One region of the Psychrobacillus sp. FSL K6-4615 genome, then DNA from elsewhere that is predicted to be linked to it. Evidence: riboswitches for the same ligand, from Rfam matches in the RefSeq annotation. Region 1 holds a riboswitch; each other region holds the start of a gene.
What was found. Region 1 has a riboswitch for S-adenosylmethionine ahead of metA (homoserine O-acetyltransferase MetA). Riboswitches for the same ligand answer to the same signal wherever they lie in the genome.
Positions count from the first base shown of each region.

Region 2: linked by a shared signal. The riboswitch ahead of MKX53_RS02500 (methionine biosynthesis PLP-dependent protein) and the one ahead of metA (homoserine O-acetyltransferase MetA) in region 1 are both predicted to bind S-adenosylmethionine.
Region 3: linked by a shared signal. The riboswitch ahead of metK (methionine adenosyltransferase) and the one ahead of metA (homoserine O-acetyltransferase MetA) in region 1 are both predicted to bind S-adenosylmethionine.
Region 4: linked by a shared signal. The riboswitch ahead of MKX53_RS16890 (acyl-CoA dehydrogenase family protein) and the one ahead of metA (homoserine O-acetyltransferase MetA) in region 1 are both predicted to bind S-adenosylmethionine.

Region 1 is NZ_JBBOYQ010000001.1:1,774,980-1,779,650, reverse strand. Features, by position in the region: gene MKX53_RS08635 (GrpB family protein) at 1-318, opposite strand, end outside; gene MKX53_RS08630 (DUF1572 family protein) at 335-847, opposite strand; gene MKX53_RS08625 (aldo/keto reductase) at 928-1,866, shown strand; gene metA (homoserine O-acetyltransferase MetA) at 1,937-2,845, opposite strand; SAM riboswitch class I at 2,921-3,026, opposite strand; gene MKX53_RS08615 (methyl-accepting chemotaxis protein) at 3,092-4,671, opposite strand, start outside.
Region 2 is NZ_JBBOYQ010000001.1:509,210-513,880, forward strand. Features, by position in the region: gene metC (cystathionine beta-lyase) at 1-912, opposite strand, end outside; gene MKX53_RS02500 (methionine biosynthesis PLP-dependent protein) at 909-2,027, opposite strand; SAM riboswitch class I at 2,112-2,219, opposite strand; gene MKX53_RS02505 (hypothetical protein) at 2,303-2,503, opposite strand; gene MKX53_RS02510 (TetR/AcrR family transcriptional regulator) at 2,711-3,271, shown strand; gene MKX53_RS02515 (DUF2798 domain-containing protein) at 3,568-4,083, shown strand; gene MKX53_RS02520 (universal stress protein) at 4,287-4,671, opposite strand, start outside.
Region 3 is NZ_JBBOYQ010000001.1:2,462,923-2,467,593, reverse strand. Features, by position in the region: gene pckA (phosphoenolpyruvate carboxykinase (ATP)) at 1-1,471, opposite strand, end outside; SAM riboswitch class I at 1,664-1,780, shown strand; gene metK (methionine adenosyltransferase) at 2,030-3,226, shown strand; gene MKX53_RS12245 (gamma carbonic anhydrase) at 3,388-3,900, opposite strand; gene MKX53_RS12240 (alpha/beta hydrolase) at 4,009-4,671, shown strand, end outside.
Region 4 is NZ_JBBOYQ010000001.1:3,374,707-3,379,377, forward strand. Features, by position in the region: gene MKX53_RS16885 (catalase) at 1-1,522, opposite strand, end outside; SAM riboswitch class I at 1,685-1,784, shown strand; gene MKX53_RS16890 (acyl-CoA dehydrogenase family protein) at 1,888-3,051, shown strand; gene MKX53_RS16895 (transporter substrate-binding domain-containing protein) at 3,071-3,922, shown strand; gene MKX53_RS16900 (amino acid ABC transporter permease) at 4,004-4,671, shown strand, end outside.

The sequences.
Region 1 (4,671 bases):
CACTTCATAAGTTTCATCTGTAAATTTTGCCAGAACTATTTCACCTGGTCTTTCCACTCTCAATCTTAGAAATCCGATACTTTGTAATTGTTTAAATATAGCTTTATCTACATTTGAAATATCATCTATTCCTAATAATATATCTATAATAGGTTTAGCAGGCATGTTTTTTATTGCGGTGCTTCCAATATGCTGTATTCGATCTTCTAGAAGTCCTGTTGCTTCTAAAACTTCTAGTTTCACCCGGTTGAACTCTTTCCCCCATTCCCCGTCGTATGGAGATAACTTTACCTCGTTTTTTAATAGTCCAAGCTTCAAAATAATGCCTCCACTTCTACTTTTGCTTTTTAGGAATAGACAATGTTGTCCACTTCTCTTCAGTAGTCACTTGCTTCGCAATATAAATCACCTGTCCAACATGAGAAAATGTATGAGAAAGACTTCTAATAACAGCTTCCATAACGGTATGAGGCTCGTTCCTAATGTAAATAGTTTGGAGCAAATGGACTGATTTTATTGTATCTAATGCTTCTAAGAATACTTGACATCCCCTCGACCAAATTTCTAACAACTCCTCACGAGTTTCCACTGTACTTTCAAATTCCTCGTCCCGATTTCTGTCAGGCTTTTCACCGTCTGTCGTCAAAAAGTCCGTCCATCTTGAAATCAGATTCCCACTCATATGTTTAATGATGATAGCTACACTATTCGAATGATTATTTGGAGTCCAAAATAACTTATCTTCCTCCATCTGCATGATTGCTTTTTCTACATCTCTCATCAAATCAGAAAACTTTTGATGAACTACTCCAATAAAATCAGTGTGCACATCCGTTAGTACGGTCAAATCAATCTCCACCTTTTGGTATTCTCGTTTTTCTATATTATAATAGAAATATTCAGAGAAAAGGAGTTGTTTCTATTATTATGAAAAATGCAGTAGAAATTGGTCGTACTGGTCTATTGGTAAACCCTATTGGTTTAGGAAGTAACGCGGTCGGTGGACACAATCTATTCCCTAATTTAAACGATGAAACAGGCAAGGAAATTGTACGTGCTGCTATTCAAAATGGAATCAATTTTATAGATAGTGCCTTTATATATGGGATGGGAAGATCAGAAGAACTCATAGGAGGAGTATTAAAGGAATTTAACACCAGGCAAGATATGATTATTGCAACAAAAGGGGCACACAAGATAGAGGATGGAAAGGTTATTGTAGATAACTCTCCTAAATTTTTAAGAGAGACCGTTGAAAATAGTTTGCGCAGACTGCAAACCGACTACATTGATCTATTCTATATCCATTTTCCAGATGAAGGAACTCCTAAAGATGAAGCAATTGGAACACTCTCACGACTTAAAGAAGAGGGTAAAATTAGAGCAATTGGCGTATCCAATTTCACAATGGATCAATTAACCGAAGCCAATAAAGACGGGAATTTAGAAGTAATCCAATCAGGCTATAATCTATTCAAAAGAGAGGCAGAAAATGAGTTAATCCCTTTTTGCGCCAAACACCAAATTTCATTTATCCCGTATTTCCCTCTTGCTTCTGGTCTTTTGACAGGAAAATTCAATAAAGATTCTATAATTGAAGACGGCCGATCAAAAAATCCGTTATTTCAAGGGGAGGTTTATATTCGTAATTTGGAAAAGATTGAGTCTCTTCGTAGTATAGCAAATGATAAACAAGCGGAGGTTTCTTCCATTGTTCTTGCATGGTATCTAGCACAAAATACCATAGATACAGTAATTCCTGGAGCTAAAAAACCAGAACAAGTGTTACGAAATCTGAAAGCACTTGAAGTGGAACTGACGATAGAAGAAATGCAGGAAATTAACCAAATTTTTAAGACAGAATAAAAAATTATAATACTCATTTTCATCAACATATATAGGCTGATCGTGAATTCACTCACGGCCAGCCTTTTAGTTACTCCCAATCATAAGGAGTTTCTTGATACACATAATAATTCAACCAATTGGAAAAAAGTAAATGTGTATGGGAACGCCAGGAGTTCATCGGTATTTGTGTTGGATCATCGTTTGGAAAATAATTTTTTGGGACATCAATATCCACACCTTTTTTAATATCTCGGTTATATTCGTCTGCAAGTGTAGTTGCATCATACTCTAAATGACCCGTAATCATAATATGCTTTTTATCTTTTGATATTACTAGAAAAACACCCGCATCCTTTGAGTCGGAAAGCAGTATTAAACGAGGGTCTTTTTTTATTTCATCGAAAGATACAGCTGTGTATCGAGACACAGGTGCGTGAAATTCATCATTAAACCCTCGCACTAAATGTACAGTTGGGTCTGATAAACGATGACTGAATACCCCAAAGCATTTCTTTGACAAGTCATATTTCCCGATACCATAGTGATGGTAGAGAGCGGCTTGAGCCCCCCAACAAATGTGTAAAACAGAGGTCACCTGAGTTTTAGACCAATCCATTATTTCTATAATCTCATTCCAATAATTAACGTCTTCAAATTCTAAATGCTCAATAGGGGCACCAGTAATAATCATCCCATCGTATTTTCGGTGCTTAATATCCTCGAATGTCGTATAAAAAGTATCTAGATGTGTTTTACTTACATTTTTGGAATCATGGGTTGCCATATGTAAAAAGGTTACATTTACTTGTAGCGACGTATTTCCTAGTAAACGGAGCAATTGAAGCTCTGTTTTTTCTTTTTCAGGCATAAGGTTCAAGATAACTATATTTAACGGACGTATGTCTTGAGCTATCGCTCGATCGGTATCCATGATAAATATTTTCTCGTTTTTAAGATGTTCAGCTGCAGGTAACTGTTTTGGTATATTTATAGGCAATTTGTTGTCCTCCTTTAAATTCAAAAAACCCTCTTTCCTATAAACAAGAAAAGAGGGTGAACGTTTTGCTCTCGATTCTTATCTTTCAAGAAATTATCTTGTAGGAGTTAGCACCTTCCTGACTAGTCAGAGGTTGCTGAAGCTTCAACGGGCCATTTCCCTCAGCTTCTCTTGATAAGAGTTATTAAATTATATTGTTCTTCCTGAGTGAATATTAACATTTGTTTTCAAACAATTCAACTTCTTTTAAACTTTAAAGCGATTCACTGCATTCGCTAATTTGTCACTAAGCTCTGTAAGAGTCTCCGAAGCTTTCGCTACAGATTGGATCGCTCTTAGTTGTTCATCTGATGATGCACTTACTTCTTCACATGCTGCTGCAGTTTGCTCTGAAGTTGAAGCCATCACTTGAATTGTATCTACAACTTGATCTTTAAAGGTAGAAACCTGTTCAATTTCTGCTGAAACAGCATCGATCGAAGTTTGCAAATTATTCATCAGTAACGATATTTCACCAAAAGTTACTTCTGTATTTGTTACAACAGAGCCCTGTTCACGGAAAGTTTTGATAGTATCTTCCATTTGGTGTCCTACAGTATGTGATTCACTTTGAAGTTCCGTAATAGTATGCTTTACTTCTTCTGTCGCTTTTGCAGATTGCTCCGCTAGTTTCCGTACTTCATCCGCTACGACTGCAAATCCTTTACCATGCTCCCCTGCCCGTGCAGCTTCAATACTTGCATTTAATGCGAGTAGGTTCGTCTGTGCAGAAATTTGCATAATAGTTTCCATCACACTACCAATCGCATTTACTCTAACTTCCAATGTACTAAACAATGCGGACATAGAGATTAGATTTGACTCCCAGTTTTGGAAAGATGATTTAAGTTCACTCATTTGGTTTTGACCATTCGAATTCATAGTGTTTGCTTTTATAGCTATATCAGTCATCATTACTGATTTTTCATTGATGAGATTGATTTGATCACTTAAGTGCAACGAACTTTCTGTTACGTCTACAGCATCTTCTGCGGATTTAGAAGCACCTACCGCAATCTCACTCACAGCTGACGAAACTTGCTCTGCGGAAGCGTTTGTTTCTTCTGCCACCGCACTTAAACTTTCCGAATTCGATTGGACATTACTCGCAGACTCTTTCACGACCTGTATAATTTCATTCATATTTACAGCCATCTTATTGAAGTTATTAGCTAGTTGTCCGATTTCATCCTTGGATTTAATATTAGCCTGAACAGTTAAATCTCCTTCTGCCATAGAATCCATCAATCTTTTTAGTTGTTCAATCGGTTTCAATATACGACTAATTAGGAAAAATAATACTAAAAAGATTAACGCTTCTATGCATATTACAATAAAAATTATTTGTGAACGAATACTGTCTGCTGTTTGATGGATTTTACTTTCTTCATAAACAGTGCCTACCTTCCAATCTAATCCTGGTAACGTAGTGTATACAGTAGTTGTGTTAGTACCATCCATCAAACCGGTCACATGTCCTGTTTCTGAGGTACTAGAAAGCATTTTCTTTACAGAAGAATCCTTGGATAAATTTTCACCAAATAACGTTGGATGAACAATGGCATTACCATCAGCATCTACAATAATAGGATAACCTTCGTACCCCAGTTCACTGTCAGCTAGCGTTTCAGTTAACTTCGACAGTAAAATATCCATAGCAAGAACACCGACCACTTGGCCATTTTTAATAACAGCTTTAGCACCAGAAATAGCATACTCTCCAGTTGCAGCATCCACAAATGGTTTAGACCAGCTAAACCTCTCTTTGTTTGAAACAGCATTGGAAT
Region 2 (4,671 bases), 1.3 Mb from region 1:
AAGAACTGCACCGGCACTACTCGACTGTCTGTTATGTGTATCAAATCCTGGATGAGTGGACAGTCCAGGAAAATATACTTTTTCGACTAAATCATGCCCACTTAAATAGTTGGCAATTTTTCTCGCAGTTTCAGCAGATTTTTCAAATCGTACACTTAGTGTTTTTATCCCTTGTATGAGAGAAAATGAATCTTGTGCACCTAAAATAGCACCGAATGAGTTCTGGATAAATGCTAAACGATTACCTAAATCATCATCTTTTGTAACTGCAAGTCCTGCAATAACATCGCTATGTCCGGATAAAAATTTTGTGGCACTATGTAAAACGACATCTACTCCCAAGTCCAGTGGACGTTGGTATAATGGTGTCATAAATGTATTGTCTAAAAAGGTTAAACAGTCATGGGACTTTGCAAGCTCTACTACTGCATGAATATCAGTGATACCCAAGCAAGGGTTCGAGGGTGTCTCAATGTATATTAGTTTTGTATTGGGTTGTATTGCTCTTGTAATTGCATCGATGTCAGTAAAATCTGCAAAGCTGTGCTCAATCCCAAAACGAGGCAATACTTCAGTAACAAAGCGAAAGGTACCGCCGTATACATCTTCTGTAATAACGATATGATCGCCAGAAGACAAAAGCATAAAAGTAGAAGAAATAGCTGCAATTCCCGAAGCAAATGCAAGTCCTCTAGTTCCTCCCTCTAGTTCCGCAATGGTTTTTTCAAGTGCTTCTCTTGTAGGGTTTCCCGATCGACTATAGTCATAAGGGCCGAAATTATCAAAGCTTTCTTGATGAAAAGTGGAGGATAAATAAATAGGAACATTGACAGCTCCCGTTTTTATTTCTGATTTTCCACGAGTAGAGGCGACGACTAGACTAGTTTCCAATGACTCTTTGAAATCACTCATTTTAAAACCTCACTTTCTAAAGTATTAAATACTTGTTGTAAATCTGTTATTAAATCTTCGACCTCTTCAATTCCCACCGAAAAACGAAGGAGACTATTATCAACCCCTCGTGCAGTTCGTTCCATCTCCGGTATATCCGCATGTGTTTGTGTAGCAGGATAAGTGATAAAGCTTTCCACACCGCCAAGACTCTCTGCAAATACAATTAATTTCAAATTCTCTAGGAAAGGGGCAACCCACTCGCTTTTATGTAAACGGAAGGACAACATCCCACCAACCCCGGGATATAATACATCTTTAACTGCAGGCTCTTGCTTTAAAAATTCTGTAATTCTTTTAGCGTTTAAATCATGTTGCTTCATACGTAGATGAAGCGTCTTTAATCCTCTTATGAGTAACCAAGAATCGAAAGGAGAAAGGACGGCTCCTGCTGCATTATGATTAGTTTGCAGCTGTTCACTAAGTTCCGCACCCTTCGAGACGACAAGTCCCGCAAGAACGTCATTATGTCCACCAATATATTTGGTACCACTATGAATGACAATATCAGCACCCATTTCAATAGGTCGCTGTAAGTAAGGAGTAAGGAATGTATTGTCTACGATTAAAAGTAGATTATGCTCTTTTGCAACCTCAGCAAATAGTTGGATATCAATTTCCAACATCAAAGGGTTTGTTGGGGTTTCAATAAATAAAGCTTTTGTATTTTTGGTTATCAATGCTGTTACTTCTTCAGCTGATTCAAACTTTGCATAAGTGGTACGAATATTGTAAGAATTTGCATACTGGTTAAATAACCGGTAGGTTCCACCATATAAATCATCAGGCGCAATTAATTCATCCCCTGAGCGAAAAAGGGACAAAACCAATTGTATAGCAGCCATGCCAGAACTACAGGCAAAGCCAGCATCTCCATCTTCTAACTTTGCAATTCCATCTTCTAAAATAGCGCGAGTTGGGTTTTTAGTTCGTGTGTAATCATATCCTGTTGACTGCCCGATCCCATTATGTTTGTAAGCTGTTGAAAGATAAATAGGGGGATTTACCGCACCAGTTTTCTCATCACTATGGTTGCCCAATTGAACTAACTGTGTATCGATACTGTTCTTTGACATTAGATGCTCATCCTTTACAATTAAAATAAAAAAAAGAGGATTCTCTAATAAGAAGAGAACCCTCAAGTAATATTGAAGTTTGTCTTCTTATCTTCAAGACGTCAAACGTCTATTTGGAATTAGCACCATACCTAAACGTGGCTGGTTGCTGAGACATCTACGGGCCAATCCCTCCGTCTCTCTGGATAAGAAAAATATATTAAATTATCAAAATTTTTAATTTAAATAAGCTTAACACGTTGCCATTCTTTTAACAAGATGCATTTTGTTCAACATCATAACAAAAATGTCCATATTAAAACAATTACACCGAGTATTAATGATATCCAACCTACTATTAACTTGTGAGAATAAGCTAAAGCTACTAGCCCCAAAAGAACTGCTCCAGCACCTAGCCAAAGCGGAGCATAAAAGAAACCTAGCACCCCTAAAACGATACCTAACAAACCAACCCATAATCCTGTAGAAGACTCCATCGTATCCACCTCCTATCTTGTATTGTAGGAACATAAGGCATAATGCTCCTCGTAATATTATATGAAGGTGTAAGAAAGGGAGATAAACAATCGGAGGGTGTATAGGGTACTTTGCCATTTAATTAAATAAACAAAATACTAGAATGTTGTTAAAAATTTGTTATACTAACAAACAGACCCGTCGGTATGTTAGGAGGAAATTCAGATATGGATACTAAATCACTCATAATTGAAACTGCTACAACACTGTTTCAACAAAAAGGCTACAAAACTGTAGGACTAACAGAAATTTTAAAAGCATGTAACGTTACAAAAGGGGCCCTTTACCACCACTTTCCAAATGGCAAAGACGAACTCTTAATAACTTGTTTACATGCTTTAAAAGAAGATATTACAACAGATATTAAAGTGATTTTCAGTAAGCATCCTTCGACTGAAGATGCCATAATTTCCATGATCGATAAGTTAATTCGTAGTTTTGAAAAGGATGGGACCATCACTGGCTATACATTTAGCAGTATCGTTAGTGAGATGGCGACAATGAGTGAGCCTGTCCGAACCGCTTGTAGTGATTTGTATGAAAATATAGAGCAAATTTATTACATTAAACTATTAGCGGATGGTTTTTCGGTTGAAAAGGCTACTGCCATTTCATTATTATTGACTGCTTCAATTGAAGGAGCAATGATGCTTTGTTTAACTCAGCAATCAACTAATCCCTTAATAAAAATTTCAAAACTATTACCAACTTTATTAAAGAATTTCTGAAAAGGAAAACCAATATCTAAAAAAGAGTACAGTAACTCTGTAATATTGTAGGAATTGTCAGCTGTTTAATGAAACAGCTTTTAATAGTGCACTTAGGAATCTGTGGACTATCTTTAATCCAAGCGAAAACCACCATAATAACATGGTTTGCATATTGGATTTAAATGAAAAAATCTTGGACACTTCAAAGAGTTTTTCTCTCTATAACGTTATCCTCTATTATAAAAATCGACTGTTTTGCTTCATATTAATTGCCAAGGTCTAAATAAGCTTTTTGAAAGGAAGATAAGTAAGATATGCATCAAGATAAAAGACTACCAAGGAATGGTAAAGAAGGCGCGATATTCGGCGCAATCATTTGTACATTATCAGTACTATTTATAGGATCAATCAACATAATTCTTGCAGCTGGAGGATTTAACAGTGAGGTTGCAATGGATATGTTAATCCTGTTGCCTATTATTTGGGTTATTGTGATGATTATTGAACCGTTAGCTATCGGTCGTTTTGCTGAATTTTTAGCATCTAAATTTATTTCACCAACAGACGGTTTTGCTGCTCGTATTATGTTCCGTACACTGTTCACAGTTTTAGGTATGTCATTTACAATGACTATTGTTGGAGATATCATGGGGAATGGATTTACAACTGAAATCTTTACTAACTTTATCCAAATTTGGCCACGTAACTTTTTAATAGCTCTATTCTTAGAAAGCTTGGTTATTCAACCGATTGCACGTTTTGTAATGGTTAAAATGCATGAAGCTCAAGATAGAAAAGCATTAGTTCAAACAAATACACAAAGTATCTAGGTAAAGTAAGGTACATGGACATTGCACTTACACATCGGATGAAGCTTTCTGTAATAGGGTAAATGAATCAGGAGAAGCTACGAGATACAGTCACGTAGCTTCTCTACTTTTTTAAGTAATCCTCCAATGTCGGTTCCCTAAAAGGTGAATAAGTTAATCCCATAAAAAAAGCGTCCAGACTTTTGAAAGTCTGGCCGCTTTTTTTATATTGTTGAACCAGGTTCACGAATGACTAATACATCACATTTAGCTGAACGCACGATTGCTTCAGATACCGAACCAATTAAATAGCGTTCTACTGGCGTATGTCCAGTAGCGCCGCAAATAATTAAATCTGCCTCCACTGATTTAGCAATCTCTTTTGTTATTACTGTTTTAGGTGAACCATATTCAATAATGATATTTACATTTTCAACACGAGCCGCTATAGAGCGAGCCTTATAGCGATCTAAGATTTCCCGAGATTGTTCTTTAACTTCCTCCGCAATTTCTTGATCAAAAGCTCCAAAATAACGCGTATCAATAATGTTTACGATATGTAATTGCGCTCCTTCATTTCGATATGCAATATCAATCGATTTGCGGAAT
Region 3 (4,671 bases), 690 kb from region 1:
CTGCCCATGCATTACGAGGGATAAGGACTTCAGAAGGTACGCCTTCTACTACTTTAGGAATAGCTAATCCGAATACTGTATCTGTTTCCGTATCAGTATTGTTTAGTTTGCCATCAATAGCAGCACGAACCATTGTACGTGTGTATGACAGCTTCATACGGTTACCAACACCGTATTCTCCGCCAGTCCAACCAGTGTTTACTAAGAACACTTGTGCACCGTGCTCGTCAATCTTCTTGCCTAGCATTTCTGCATATACTGTTGCATGTAATGGTAAGAAAGGAGAACCGAAGCAAGTCGAGAATACTGGTTGTGGGGATGTAACTCCACGTTCAGTACCAGCAAGTTTAGAAGTAAAGCCACTTAAGAAATGGTACATTGCCTGTTCTTTCGTTAGTTTACTAATCGGAGGCAATACGCCAAAAGCATCCGCAGTTAAGAAAATAATTGTATTTGGGTGACCTGCTACAGAAGGGTCAACAATATTATCGATATATTGAATTGGGTATGCAGCACGTGTATTTTCGGTTAATGAGTTATCTGCATAGTTAGCTACGCGAGTTTCTGCATCTACTACTACGTTTTCTAGGACCGTGCCGAATGAGATCGCGTCCCAAATTTGTGGTTCGTTTTCACGAGTTAGGTCGATACATTTTGCGTAACAGCCACCTTCGATATTGAACACACCGTTATCCGACCAACCGTGCTCATCGTCTCCGATTAATTTGCGACCAGCATCTGCTGAAAGGGTAGTTTTCCCTGTTCCTGATAATCCGAAGAATAATGTAACGTCTCCATCATCCCCAACGTTTGCAGAGCAGTGCATTGGTAAAATGTCCTGTTCTGGTAGTAAGTAGTTCATAATAGAGAAAATCGATTTCTTCATCTCGCCAGCGTACTCAGTTCCACCGATTAGCACTGTGCGTTTTTCCATAGATACGATGATAAACGTCTCTGAGTGAGTACCGTCTACCGCTGGATCTGCTTTAAAGTTAGGAGCAGATAAAATAGTGAAATCAGTCGTATGAGTAGCAAGTTCTTCTTGTGTTGGTCGTATGAATAGCTGATGAGCGAAAAGGTTATGCCAAGCGTATTCGTTAATAATTTGAATACCTAAACGTGATTCTTTGTCTGCTCCTGCATATCCTTTAAACTCGAATATTTCATCTTGTTTGTTTAGGAAGTTAATCATTTTTTTATATAATGCATCGAAAATGTCAGAAGAAATTGGTTGGTTTACTGAGCCCCAATCGATTTTGTCTTTAGAAATAGCTTCATCTACTATATACTTATCTTGGGGAGAACGGCCAGTATATTTTCCTGTTTCAGCTTTAACTGCACCAGTAGAAGTTAGTACTGCTTCTCCTCTTGTTGTAGCTTTTTCCACAAGTTGTGGCACTGACAATTGGCTGCTAACGTTATTTCCTGCTAACAATGCTTTCAGTTCACTCACTGTTTCGATTGAATTCATTTTGAATATACCATCCTTTTTTTATATTTCCTCTTCAAAAGAGGAAGTTTTCTAGATATGTGAATTAGTATAACACATTAGGTTCATTAGTCTATACTATTCACTTTTAATTTTTTCGTTTGTGTATAAAATACAAACAAAAATAGTTGACATATTATACATACTTACGTATGATGATAAATTGAACGGATACTCTTATCCCGAGCTGGTGGAGGGGTCAGGCCCTATGAAACCCGGCAACCTGTAGTATTTTCTTTATTACAAAGGTGCCAAACCTGAGACAAGGTGAAATTCCTTGATTGATAAGAGTGAAAGGTGCTTATGATACTAATACCTTTCCTCATGTATATTTACGTGAGTGAGAGGTTTTTTTATTGAACATCGCCCTTTATCCTTGTGTGCCAAGTCCGAAACGGCTTCAAGTTAACTTCAATGCATTTAACTTACATGTACTATTATGTGAAGAAAATGCATGAAACATTTTGAATGGCTTGACATGGGAATGAGTACCGTATCAATTCTTGAGAGAAATCTCGCGGGATATAGGAGGAACAATCTATGACACAACGTCGATTATTTACGTCAGAATCAGTGACAGAGGGACATCCAGATAAAATTTGTGATCAAATCTCTGATGCAATTCTAGATGCAATTCTAGCAGAAGACCCAAATGCTCGTGTAGCTTGTGAAACGAGTGTAACAACAGGGTTAGTATTAGTTGCTGGAGAAATTACTACATCTACTTATGTAGATATTCCTAAAGTAGTTCGTTCTACTATTAAAGAAATTGGTTATACACGTGCGAAGTATGGTTTTGACTCAGAAACTTCTGCTGTGCTAACTTCTATTGATGAACAATCACCTGACATTGCACAGGGTGTAGATCAAGCGTTAGAAGCAAGAGAAGGATCAATGAGCGATTCTGATATAGATGCAATTGGAGCAGGAGACCAAGGCTTAATGTTTGGTTATGCATGTAATGAAACTCCAGAGCTTATGCCGTTACCAATTAGTTTAGCGCATAAACTAGCTCATCGATTGGCACAAGTCCGTAAAGATGAAACTTTAGATTATCTTCGTCCAGATGGAAAAACACAAGTAACTGTAGAGTATGATGAGAACAATAATCCGGTTCATATCGATACAATAGTTATATCTACTCAACACCATCCGGAAATTACGTTAGAACAAATTCAAAAAGATATTAAAGAAGTAGTGATCAATCCGATTGTTCCTACAAATTTAATAGATGAAAATACAAAATACTTTATCAATCCAACTGGACGCTTTGTAATTGGTGGACCACAAGGAGATGCTGGTTTAACAGGACGTAAAATTATCGTAGATACTTACGGTGGATACGCTCGTCATGGTGGGGGAGCATTCTCTGGTAAAGATCCAACAAAAGTAGACCGTTCTGCTGCATACGCTGCACGCTATGTTGCTAAAAATATTGTTGCCGCTGGTCTTGCTGATCGTTGTGAAGTACAACTTGCTTATGCAATTGGTGTAGCTAAACCTGTTTCCATTGCTGTAGAAACTTTTGGTACTGGAAAAGTAGAAGAAGTGAAATTAGTTTCATATATTCGTGAACTATTCGACCTTCGTCCAGCAGGAATTATTAAAATGCTAGATCTACGCCGTCCAATATACAAACAAACTGCTGCTTATGGTCACTTTGGTCGTACAGACATTGATGTGCCATGGGAAAAAACAGATAAAGCTGCACAATTAAAACAAATGGCTGGATTATAATAGTATGAACAAAAAAGGCTTTCCTATAAGGGAAAGCCTTTTTTCATGGGGAATATAATAAGAATTGATCAATGGATGCCAATAATCGATCGATTGAGTCATAAAATCGATCGATGAAAGTTATTAATCGATCAATCAAGACAAATAATCACTAACAAATGTTATTTTTGAAGGGATTTATAGTATTGTCCTTTTTCTACATATTCTCGGATAATTCTTTGGACATCGGCCTTATCTTCATCGTTTAGCTCACGAACGACTTTTGCAGGGCTTCCTAGTGCCAAAGAATTGGGAGGTACCTTCTTGCCAGGAGGTACTAGACTACCTGCTCCGATGAATGCACCTTCTCCAATTTCAGCTCCATCTAAAATAATGGATCCCATCCCTATTAATGCACCTTTACGTATTGTGCAACTATGTAAAGTGACTTGATGTCCAATAGTTACTTCGTCTTCTATAATGAGTGGATTATTTGGACTTTGATGCAGACAACTTAAATCTTGTATACTAACTTTACTTCCAATAATAGTAGGAGCAACATCCCCTCTAATTACCGTATTAAACCAAATTGTAGTCTCTGGACCGATTGTCACATCACCTGTAATTGTGACATAATCAGCTATAAAAGCAGAGTCGTCTATAATTGGTGTTTTCCCTTTATATGGATAAATCATTTAACATACGCTCCTTTTGAAAATAGATTATAATTAATGGTAACAGACATACAGTTTGAATGAAAATATATACCGTGGAAATGCAAGGAAGAAAAGAGGTTTGTTTATATGTGGAAATGGGAAACAGAAGGAAAGCCAAAAGCCGTAATAGTTATTGTTCATAGTGCATATGAACATCATAGAAGATATGCTTGGTTAATCGAAAAGTTGAGAAGCTCCAACTATCATATCGTTATGGGTGACTTGCCCGGTCATGGAGAATTAAAAAAATCAAAAAATATTCATGACGAATCCTTCGAACTATATAAGAACTACATTAAACAAGCGATGCAAGTGGCAGTTTCATACGACCTACCTATATTTTTAATGGGGCATGGCCTTGGAGCAACCTTACTTATTAAAGTTTTACGAAAACTAGATATTGAATATGCGGGAGTAATATTGACATCTCCATGGCTCCAACTTCAAAAACTCCCTTCCAAATGGACCAATACACTAGCCAAGTTGTCCATACCGCAGAAAATCAATCATGATATTCAATTAAATGAGTTAACGAGAAATTATGAGGTAATTCAACAATTTGTATCTGATCCTACTTATAGTACCTTTATTTCAACAGAATGGTACAAGGAGCTTCAAACACTCCTAAAAACAGTAAATCAATCGGAAATCTCTATTCCAAATAAACCAATTCTCGTTATGACTGGTGAACGAGATAAGATTACCGAGACAAATGCTGTAGCAAGATGGTTGAAGAGGCAGGAACTTTCT
Region 4 (4,671 bases), 1.6 Mb from region 1:
GTCCTAGATTTTCTGCTACCTTACTCGCTAGATCCAAATCTACTTGTGCAAACATCTCTAATACTTGCTGACGAACAGTAAGTTCCTTACATTTACCAAGTTCAAAGCTAAATGCATTAATGATATGTTCTTTTTCTGTATCGCTCATACTATTCCAGAATAATATAGCCTGAGTGAAGTGATCCTTGAAACTCTCACTTCGCGCTCTAACTTTACGCGCATCTATTTTTTCCTCATAATGCGTGTATCCACCCTCCGCTTCGCTAACAGGTGTTGGAGTATTGTTAGCAAGAGAGTTTTTATGGTAGCTCACTCTACCTACATTAATCGATTGTCTACCATATCCGTCACGTTGGTTGTTATGGAATGGGCAAACTGGTCTGTTTATCGGAAGCTCATGGAAATTAGGTCCTCCAAGACGTATTAATTGTGTATCTGTATATGAGAATAATCGCCCTTGAAGTAGAGGATCATTAGAGAAATCAATTCCCGGGACAACACTCCCTGGATGGAATGCTACTTGCTCGGTTTCAGCAAATACATTATCTACATTGCGATTTAATGTCATTTTCCCTAGAATTTTAACTGGGATTTCTTCCTCAGGCCATAGTTTAGTAGGGTCTAAAATATCAAAGTCATATTTAAACTCATCTTCCTCTGCGATGAGTTGTACGCCGAATTCATACTCTGGATAGTCCCCATTCTCAATCGCCTCATATAGGTCGCGACGGTGAAAGTCTGGATCTTTCCCATTTATCTTTTGCGCTTCATCCCATACAACTGAGTGGGTACCAAGCAACGGCTTCCAATGAAACTTCACAAAATGGGATTTACCCGCATCATTAACGAAACGGAATGTATTTACACCGAACCCTTCCATCATTCGGAAACTACGAGGAATGGCACGATCAGACATTGTCCACATGACCATATGTGCTGACTCCTGATTGTTGGCAACAAAATCCCAAAACGTATCATGAGCACTAGCAGCTTGTGGAATTTCATTATGGGGCTCTGGTTTTAAAGCATGTACTAGGTCTGGAAATTTAATAGCATCTTGTATGAAAAAGACAGGGATATTATTTGCTACTAAATCATAATTTCCTTCTTCCGTATAAAATTTTGTTGCAAAGCCACGAGCATCGCGTGCTAACTCTCCAGAACCACGTGATCCTGCCACAGTGGAGAACCTCACGAATACAGGAGTCTTTTTACCCGGTGTTTGCAAGAACTTCGCTTTTGTAAATTCACTTGCAGATTCATATACCTCAAACTCCCCATGAGCCGCATAACCTCTAGCATGTACTACTCTTTCTGGTATACGTTCATGATCAAAATGAGTCATTTTTTCACGAAAATGGAAGTCTTCCATTAAAGTAGGGCCTCGTTCTCCTGCTTTAAGGGAAAACTCATCCTCCGAAACTTTAAGTCCTTGATTTGTAGTCATTGCTTGTCCTTGATCGTCCACTCGAAATTCTTCTAATTGTTCATTTTTACTATTTCCAGCTACTTTCTTATCCAAACAAATTCCTCCTCTAATTATCTCTTCCCTATTGTTAATACCCAGGATGACTTTCTAAAAAACCTATAAATTCAATTACATATTTAAATCCTATTAAAGCAATATGAATTACTATTGACTTCACCTAGATGAAGTAGTAAGATTATTTCAACAACTACATACTACTTATTAAGAGAAGCGAAGGGACTGGTCCGATGATGCTTCAGCAACCGCCAAAGCTATGGTATGGTGCTACTTCCAGCAAGAAATTGAGAGATAAGTATTTATTTAACCACTTACTCTTCTCATTTTGAGATGGGTTTTTTATTTCCTCTTAATACCTACTTAACTAATCGGAATAGTTTAAATTAAAGGAGATAGCAACTGTGATAAATTTATACATCAAAACAGAAAAACAGCAGCAATGGATTAATCGTTTGGAAGAATTAGAAGACAAATTTAAAAGCAAATCAGCAGATATTGACGAGAATTCTATTTTCCCAAAAGAAAATGTGGAGGATTTATTAAAACTAGGTTATGCAAGTCTAACTCTACCTGAATCGTATGGGGGCAAAGGTTTTTCTGTCTACGATATGGTTCTTTCACAGGAAATTCTTGCTAGCTTTGATGCAAATACTGCCTTATCGGTAGGGTGGAGTTTAGGTGTAGTAGGCGAACTATACGAAAAAAAATTATGGACACAGGAAAGATTAGACTTTTTCGCTACAGAAGTATTAAATGGTGCACTCATAAATCGTTCCGTCAGTGAAGCACAAACAGGTAGTCCAACACGAGGTGGCAGACCTGGTACTACCGCTATTAAAAAGGGAGATTCTTGGGTACTAAACGGACGTAAAATATTCACAACCGCTTCCCCCGTACTATCCTACTTTTTAACATCTGCTTGGATTGAGGAAGAAGAAAGAATTGGTTTTTTCCTTATACCTCGTGATACGGAGGGGCTTTCCATTGAGGAAACGTGGGATGTAGTTTCCATGCGCGGAACTAGCAGCAATGATTTAGTACTAAGCAATGTAACCGTTCATAAATCCAATTTAGTAGAGCTTCCTGAATTCGCTAGTGGCGGGAAGATCAATGGTTGGCTGCTTCATATACCTGCAACTTATCTTGGAATTGCACAGGCTGCAAGAGACTATGCAGTCCACTTTGCTAATACCCATTCACCCAATAGCTTGAATGGCTCTATTGCACAGCTACCAAACGTACAGCAGCTACTAGGTGAAATAGATTTAGAGCTTACGAAGGCTAGACTCGTCATTTACGGAGTTGCGTCCTCTTATGACAATGAATCTACAAAAGAACTTCTAACCAACGAAGTAAGCGTGGCAAAGCATATCGTTACTAATTCAGCAATCACTATTGTCGACAAAGCGATGCGATTAGTTGGTGCCAAAAGCTTACAAAGAACAAACCCCTTGCAACGTTATTACCGCGATGTTCGAGCAGGACTCCATAATCCCCCTATGGATGATATGACGATAAAAAAACTTGCACTAACTGCGTTAGAGGAAGATAACAATAAAAATTAGTGAAACGAGGAGATTAAATATGAATAAGTACTTTAAATTGGCTGCATTAGGGTTAGCCTCCGTGACAATTTTAGCTGCATGTAGTTCTGGAAAGGCTTCAACGACTTCAGAAGATGGAGATGTTCGAAAAGTAAAAGTTGCCTATGACATGGCATCTAAGCCTATTTCTTGGTTAGATGATAAAGGAAATGCTACGGGATACGATGTAGAAGTTATGAAATTAGTAGATGAACTACTTCCTGACTACGAATTTGAATATATAGGAACGACAAGCGATGATCTATTAATCGGAGTGGAACAAGGTAAGTTTCAAGTAGGTGTAAAAAATGCATTTTGGACAGAGGAACGCACCGAGAAGTTTATTTTCCCTAAAGATTTCCTAGGTCTAAGCAGTGCCGGTCTCGTATTGAAAAAAGAAAATGAGCATATTAAATCATTAGAGGATTTTGCATCTGCCGGCTACTCTTTAGCTCCTATTGCAGCAAACAATGCGCAATATACAGTAATTGACGAATATAACAAGACCAACCCAGATAATCCAGTCAAACTAGATGCCGGAGATGCTTTCACAGTGGATGTAGTCCAATGGGTCAATGAGGGTCGCGTGGACGGCGGAGTAATAATCGAAGGACCATTCCAAAAACAAGTATTAGATGAAAGCGGCCCTTACTATAATCTAAAAGATGAAGTTGTTTACAATGAATTTGCAGTGATTAAAACATGGCCTTTATTCAATAAAAAAGAACAAGACTTTGCAAATGCGTATGACAAAGCTATTAAACAGTTGCAAGAAGAAAAGAAAACAAATGAACTTAGTAAAGAGTTCTACGGTCGAGACCTTTTTGAGGTGTTAGATAAAGTAGAAAGATAAAATTCGTATTTCCATCAAGGCTGCCTAGCGTTGGATACCTGGGCAGCCTTTCAAATTTAAAAGGGAGGAATATTGCACAATATGGAAAAATATTTTGATGTATCGTACATATGGAGCTCACTTCCTATATTACTTCCGTTCTTAAAAGTAACTTTTATGGTTGCTGGATTATCCATTATTTTCGGGACTTTTCTCGGGTTAATCCTTGCTGTGATGAAGCTTGGAAAGAATAAAATTGCTCAAAAAACAGCGCATTTTTATACGACGATTTTAAGATGCACTCCATCTATCGTCTTACTATTTTTAGTGTATTATGGCGTTCCCGCCTTAGCGGACAACTTCGGGTTATATTTACATGATTTAAATACGGCAGTATTTGTAGTTATTACCTTTACCCTCCAATTCGCTGCGATTATGTCGGAAGTTATTAGATCCGCCTTCGATTCTATTGAAAAAGCACAATTTGAAGCCGCCGTTAGCGTTGGGTTAAGTCCATTTCAAGCGTATAGACGAATTATTTTTCCGCAAGCATTGGTTGTCGCACTTCCTAACTTTGGAAATGGACTTATCGCATTACTTCAAGAAGGGTCTCTTGCTTATACCATCGGGCTAATCGATATAGTTGGGAAAGCAAACTTAATCATAGCAGCGAACTACAATACCCATGCATTAGAAATTTTCATCGCTCTTGCTATTGTGTATTGGGTCATCTCTATACTAATCGAGAAATTTTTTGGAAAACTTGAAAA